3 regions of the Streptomyces sp. NPDC050211 genome follow, and region 1 is predicted to be linked to each of the others. Evidence: riboswitches for the same ligand, from Rfam matches in the RefSeq annotation. Region 1 holds a riboswitch; each other region holds the start of a gene.
What was found. A riboswitch is a leader RNA that binds a small molecule or an ion and turns the genes downstream of it on or off. The one in region 1 is predicted to bind cobalamin.

Region 2: another riboswitch for cobalamin. It lies ahead of AB0I98_RS11500 (ribonucleoside-diphosphate reductase subunit alpha); the one in region 1 lies ahead of AB0I98_RS04705 (iron ABC transporter permease).
Region 3: another riboswitch for cobalamin. It lies ahead of metE (5-methyltetrahydropteroyltriglutamate--homocysteine S-methyltransferase); the one in region 1 lies ahead of AB0I98_RS04705 (iron ABC transporter permease).

The regions. Positions count from the first base shown of each region.
Region 1 is NZ_JBFALC010000003.1:155,504-157,760, forward strand. It holds gene AB0I98_RS04695 (helix-turn-helix transcriptional regulator) at 1-732, shown strand, start outside; gene AB0I98_RS04700 (DUF397 domain-containing protein) at 714-902, shown strand; cobalamin riboswitch at 879-1,025, shown strand; gene AB0I98_RS04705 (iron ABC transporter permease) at 1,071-2,123, shown strand; gene AB0I98_RS04710 (heme ABC transporter ATP-binding protein) at 2,123-2,257, shown strand, end outside.
Region 2 is NZ_JBFALC010000008.1:194,324-196,580, forward strand. It holds gene mctP (monocarboxylate uptake permease MctP) at 1-387, shown strand, start outside; gene AB0I98_RS11495 (GNAT family N-acetyltransferase) at 462-962, shown strand; cobalamin riboswitch at 985-1,144, shown strand; gene AB0I98_RS11500 (ribonucleoside-diphosphate reductase subunit alpha) at 1,266-2,257, shown strand, end outside.
Region 3 is NZ_JBFALC010000003.1:33,165-35,421, reverse strand. It holds gene metE (5-methyltetrahydropteroyltriglutamate--homocysteine S-methyltransferase) at 1-1,115, opposite strand, end outside; cobalamin riboswitch at 1,266-1,494, opposite strand; gene AB0I98_RS04165 (SpoIIE family protein phosphatase) at 1,493-2,257, opposite strand, start outside.

The DNA of each region.
Region 1 (2,257 bases):
GTCTTCGTCTCGGGCGCCTATATCGGGCAGTTCGAGCAGGCGATTCGAAAGCCGCAGTTGGATATCGCCCAGCGGATTGATGAGGTGCTGCAAACCGACGGTATTTTCGAGCGGCTGTGCCGGAAGCTGATTGACGACAAGCGGTATGCGGATTACTTCGCGAGGGCGGCGGAGTTGGAGCGGCTGGCGACGAAGATCTGCACGTTCGCGCCGACGCTTGTGCCGGGCCTCCTGCAGACCGCCGCGTACACACGAGCAGTGACGCTTGCGAGCAACCCCTTCGCCACCGACGCCCACATCGAGGAGAAGATCGCGGCGCGCATCGAACGGGCGCAGATCCTGGACGACGTTACAGGGCCCGTGTATTGGGCGATCCTGCACGAACACGTGCTGCGCATTCCGGTCGGCAGTGCAGCCGAGATGGCTCAGCAGTTGGACCACATCGCAGCGCTGGTACGGCAGCGGAAGGTGCTGGTTCAGGTGCTCCCGACCGCTGTTGGTGCGTACCCCCTCATGGGCCGGATGGTGCAGCTCATGGAGTTCGAGGACGCACCGCCAACCGCCTATACAGAGGCCGTGTATTCGGGGAACCTGCTGGACGATCCGGCCCTAGTGAAGCGCGTACAGGGGGCATACGATCTGCTCAGGGCCGCCGCGCTGCCGCCGGAGGCGTCCCTGGCCCTGATCGAATCGGTGGCGGAGGATCACAGACGATGCGCGAGTACGACTTGACCAACGCGCGCTGGCGCAAAAGCACGTACAGCGACGACAACGGCGGCGAGTGCGTCGAGGTCGCCGACGGAGTCCCCGGTGTCGTCCCCGTCCGCGACAGCAAGAACCCCGGCGGCCCCGCACTCCTCATCGGCGAAGCCGCCTGGGTGGCTTTCATCCGGGCCTGCTAGTCTCCCCGAGCCTCCTGCGGGGGAAGTCCGGTGAGAGTCCGGCGCTGACCCGCAACGGTGTGTGCGTGAGCCCCTTGGGCCGACGTGCAAGCCCGATTACCCGCAGGCGGTTGCCAGCCCATTGACCGCTCGCCGAGGACTGCGAGCCGAGGCGAAGGACCGCCGAGCGTGCGCCCCTCCCCAGGCCGAACAACCGTGCCGTTGCTCGTCGCTGCCCTCGCGATCCTGCTCCTCGTCTCCCTTGTCGCCGGCGTCGGGTTGGGTGCCGCCGGGGTCGGCTGGGGTGACGTCCTCCGTTTCCTCGGGGCCGGGTTCACCGGGGGAACCATTCACTCCGCGGACGTGGCGTCGTACACGATCGTCTGGGAGATCCGGCTGCCGCGTGTCGTGCTCGCTGCCGTCGTGGGGGCGGGGCTTGCGACGGTTGGGGTGGCCGTGCAGGCGATGGTGCGTAATGCGCTGGCCGATCCGTTCGTGCTGGGGATTTCGTCCGGTGCCGCTGTGGGGGCCAACGCGGTCATCCTGCTCGGGGCGTTCGCGGGGCTCGGGGTGTGGGCGCTGTCGGTGTCGGCGTTCTGCTCGGCGCTGGTCGCGATGGCGATCGTGTACGGCGTGGCGCGTTCCGCGACGCACGGGCTGACGCCGCTGCGGCTGATCCTGACGGGGACGGCGCTGGCGTACGGCTTCGAGGCGCTGACCACGGTGATGGTGTTCGGCGCGGCCCGGGGCGAGGCGGCCCGGTCGGCGATGATGTGGCTGCTGGGGAGTCTGGGCGGGGCGACGTGGCCGCGGGTGCCGATCGCCGCCGTGACGGTCGTCGCCGGGTGGGTGTGGCTGCGGTGGCGGGCGGAGGCCCTGAACGCGCTGGCGATGGGGGACGAGACGTCGGCGACGCTGGGGGTGCAACCCGGGCGGCTGCGGCGGGAGTTGTTCCTCGTCACGGCGGCGGTGACCGGGACGGTCGTCGCGGTCAGTGGGGCGATCGGGTTCGTCGGGCTGATGGTGCCGCATGTCGTACGGATGCTGGTGGGCGCCGATCACCGGCGGGTGCTGGCCGTCGCGCCGCTCGCCGGGGCCGTACTGCTGGTGTGGGCGGATGTGCTGTCCCGGCTGCTGCTGGCGCCTGCGGAGTTGCCGGTCGGGGTGATCACGGCGGTGGTCGGCGTCCCGGCCTTCCTGCTGCTGATGCGGCGCGGCGGCTATGCGTTCGGGGGGCGCTGATGCGGCTCGACGTGGAGGGCGTGACGGTCGAGGCGGCCGGGAAGCGGCTCGTCGACGAGATCAAGCTCACCGTGGACAGCGGGGCGTTCGTAGGGCTCGTCGGGCCCAACGGGAGTGGGAAGTCGACGCTGTTG
Region 2 (2,257 bases), on a different contig from region 1:
CTCCTCGGCGGCATCTGGATCCTCCAGACCTTCCCGGCCCTGGTCGGCGGCCTCTTCACCCGCTGGTTCCACCGCTGGGCCCTGCTCGCCGGCTGGGCGGTCGGCATGATCTACGGCACAGTCGCCGCGTACGGCGTCGCCTCCCCGACCCAGGACCACTTCGGCGGCTCCAACAAGGAGATCCCCGGCATCGGCGAGATGGGCTACATCGGCCTCACGGCGTTCGTCCTGAACCTCGTGGTGACGGTCGTCCTCACCTTCGCCCTGAAGGCGATGAAGGCCCCCGAGGGCGTGGACCAGACAAGCCCGGAGGACTACACGGGCGAGGCAGGCGACCCGGGAGTCAAGACGGAACTGCCTCCGGCGACTGCCGGCGCCGTTCACTGAGCTGTACGTCAGAGCACGGGCCGTCGGAGAAATCCGGCGGCCCGTTGTCGTACCTGTCCGGCACACTCACCTGCATGGACATAGTGATCCGGCCCGTAGAACCCACCGAATACGGAGCCCTCGGCGACATCACAGCCCAGGCCTACCTCCAGGACGGCCTCCTGACCTTCGGCGAGAGTGACTGGTACCTGGGCGAACTGAAAGACATCGCGAAGCGCGCCGCCGACGCCGACGTCCTCGTGGCCACACAGGGCGACCAACTCCTCGGCGGAGTCACCTTCGTCCCCTCCCCCGGCCCCATGGCCGAACTCGCCCGCCCCGGAGAAGCGGAGATCCGCATGCTCGCCGTGGCTCACGCGGCCCGCGGCAAAGGCGCCGGAGAAGCCCTCGTACGAGCCTGCGTCGACCGGGCGAGAACCGCGGAGCGCACCGCCGTCGTCCTGTCGACCCAGCGCACCATGCACGCCGCCCACCGCATCTACGAGCGTCTCGGCTTCACCCGCGCCCCCGAACGCGACTGGAACCCGATCCCGGGCACCGAGTTCACTCTCCTCACCTATGAATTGACGCTCTGAAGTCACCGCGACACAACATATAGGGGTGTCACCAGAACCCGGCACAAGATGTATGCTCATGCTCGCTGTCGCCGCAGGGGAATCCGGTGCGAATCCGGAACTGTCCCGCAACGGTGTACTCATGCGTGTTCATACACGTATGGGAGTCAGTCCGAGGACCTGCCGACAGCGCGCCCGGCCACCCGGCCGGTGCGCCCGACGTCCGGGCCTCGTGGAATGGGCCGGTGGGCGCGACGCCATGTGCGCTCGTGTGCTGCCCCCTGCCCTCCGCAAGGCCCCGTGCCGAGCGAGGGAGAGCCCCACGTGACCATCGCGCCAGCCGAACCGGCCTCAGCGATCCAGGACACCGACGGTCCGGGAACCGCACTGCTGCGGACCCTGACCGAGCTGACCGCCGACCTCCCCGACGCCGACCCCGGCCGGGTCGCCGCCGCCGCGCTGCGCGGCAAGTCGGCCCGAGCGGACGAGTCGGAGTTGCGCGAGCTGGCCACCGAGGCCGCGGCCGGCCTCATCTCGGAGGACCCCGCGTACTCCCGGCTGGCCGCCCGTCTCCTGACGATCAGCATCGCCGCCGAGGCGGCCTCGCAGGGCGTCACGTCGTTCTCCGAGTCGGTCGCCGTCGGCCACCGCGAGGGCCTCATCGCCGACCGCACCGCCGAGTTCGTACGGCTGCACACGGCCCGCCTGGACCATCTGATCGACCGTGCGGCCGACGACCGCTTCGGCTACTTCGGCCTCCGCACGCTCCACTCCCGCTACCTCCTCCGGCACCCCCTCACCCGCAAGGTGATCGAGACGCCCCAGCACTTCATGCTGCGCGTCGCCGCCGGTCTCGCCGAGGACGACAGCGCGAGGTCCGTCGACGAAGTCGCCGCGCTCTACGGGCTGATGAGCCGCCTCGACTACCTCCCCTCCTCCCCCACCCTCTTCAACTCCGGCACCCGGCACCCCCAGATGTCGTCCTGCTACCTCCTCGACTCCCCCAAGGACGAGCTGGACTCCATCTACGACCGCTACCACCAGGTGGCCCGCCTCTCGAAGCACGCGGGGGGCATCGGCATCGCCTACTCCCGCATCCGCTCCCGCGGTTCACTGATCCGCGGCACGAACGGGCACTCCAACGGCGTCGTCCCGTTCCTGAAGACCCTGGACGCCTCGGTCGCGGCCGTGAACCAGGGCGGCCGGCGCAAGGGCGCGGCGGCGGTGTATCTGGAGACCTGGCACTCCGACATCGAGGAGTTCCTGGAGCTGCGCGACAACACCGGTGAGGACGCCCGCCGTACGCACAATCTGAA
Region 3 (2,257 bases), 120 kb from region 1:
GTGAGGGTGACGATCTCGGTGGTCTTCTGCCGGGCGAAGGCGAGCCAGCGCAGGATCTGCGGCTCGATGTCCCGCTCGGCCGCCGTGTCGAGGGGGACGTGCAGCAGGGAGCAGGAGGCCGCGACGTCGACCCTGTCGGCCAGGCCCAGCAGGGTGCCGAGCGTGGTGAGCGATGCCGACAGGTCGTTGACCCAGATGTTGCGGCCGTCGACGACACCGGCGACCAGCCGCTTGCCGGGCAGCCCGCCGACCGCGGCGAGGGCGTCCAGATTGGCGGCGGCGGCCTCGGTGAAGTCCAGCGCGAGCCCGTCGACCGGGGCCTTGGCCAGCACCGGCAGCGCGTCGCCGAGCCGGTCGAAGTACGAGGCGACCAGCAGCCTCGGCCGGTCGGTGAGGGCGCCGAGCTCCCGGTACGCCCGCTCGGCGGCGTTCAGTTCGGCCGGGGTGCGGTCCTGGACGAGGGCGGGCTCGTCCAGCTGCACCCACTCGGCGCCGGCGGCGCGCAGGTCGGCGAGGACCTCGGCGTACACCGGGAGCAGCCGGTCGAGGAGGGTGATGGGGTCGAAGTCGGCGGCCACGCCGGGGGCGGGCTTGGCGAGCAGGAGGTAGGTGACGGGGCCGACCAGGACCGGACGCGCCGTCAGACCCAGGGCGAGGGCTTCCTTCAGCTCGGCGACCTGCTTGGCGGAGTCGGCGGTGAACACCGTGTCCGGGCCCAACTCCGGGACCAGATAGTGGTAGTTGGTGTCGAACCACTTCGTCATCTCCAGCGGCGCCACGTCCTGGGTGCCGCGCGCCATGGCGAAGTAGCCGTCCAGGGCGTCCGCTTCGACGGCGGCCCGGTGCCGCTCGGGGATCGCGCCGACCATGACGGTGGTGTCGAGGACGTGGTCGTAGTACGAGAAGTCACCGGTCGGCACCTCGTGGATGCCGGCCCCGGCCAGCTGCCGCCAGTTGCCGCGCCGCAGTTCGGCCGCGGTGGCGCGGAGGGCGTCGGCGGTGACGCGGCCCTTCCAGTAGCCCTCGATCGCCTTCTTCAGTTCCCGGTGCGGGCCCTGGCGGGGGTAGCCGTACACGGTGGCCCGTGCTGCCGCGGCTGCGGGCTTGCTTGTCACGGAGATCTCCTTCGCGAGATGAATCCCTGAGATCCCGGAGACGGGACGAGAACGCGAAGGGTGACCAACCGGACGGCAACGGCCACTGGCCGTCCGCTCGGTGGTACGCCGACCCGCCCTCGAGGTCACCGGGATGTCCGCGCACGAGTGGTTCGCACACGGGCAGTTGGCAGGTCTTCGGACTCACGGGCACGTCTCCTCGTCGTACGAGGAGACATCTACTGGCCGTCGCTTCCCAGGTCCGCTTCATGGACCCAGTGCGTATGACGGCGGTCGTTCCCGTTCACCGCTGCGGGGCAGTCCCGGATTCCCACCGGGTTCCCTCTTGCGACGCATCCCGCCTGGCGGACGGGGGCGAACCAGCTGCGTCGGCCAGCTTAACCCGCAGGGGGCAACGGCTGCTCGAACCACACAACCTTGCCCGTGCTCACCCGAGTTGCCCCCCAGCGCTCGGACAGCTGGTCGACCAGGAACAGCCCGCGTCCGCCCTCGTCGCTCAGCCGGGCGTGGCGCATCCTCGGCACCACGGGCGAGTCGTCGCCGACCTCGCAGCGCAGCACGTCCGTGCAGAGTAGCCGCAGGGTGATCGGGCGGGAGGCGAAGCGCACGGCGTTGGCCACCACCTCGCTGACCATCAGCTCGGTGGATTCGAGCAGGTCGTCGAGGCCCCAGCCGTGCAGGGTCCTGCGAGTCAGCCGGCGGGCCTGGCGCGCGGTCTGCGGGCGCGGCGCCATGTACCAGTAGGCGACGGTCTCCGGCAGGATGCCCTCGAACCGGGCCGCTAGCAGCGCGATGTCGTCGTCGCGGTCACCGGCGCCCAGGGTGCCGAGGGCCTGGTCGCACAGGTCTTCCAGGGTCGGCGGCGCGGATCCTGAACCGGTCGCGCGCAGCCGGGCGCAGAGCCGCTCCACGCCGGTCATGACGTCCGAGTCGCGGGACTCGACCAGGCCGTCGGTGTACAGCAGCAGGGTCGCCCCGCCCGGCGCGTGTGTCTCGACCGACTCGAATCCACCGCTGCCGACACCGATCGGCGCTCCGGGCGGGACGTCCAGCACCTCGACGCCGCCGTCGGGACGCAGCAGCACCGGCGGCAGGTGGCTGGCGCTGGACGCGATCAGCCGGTGCAGGACGGGGTCGTACAA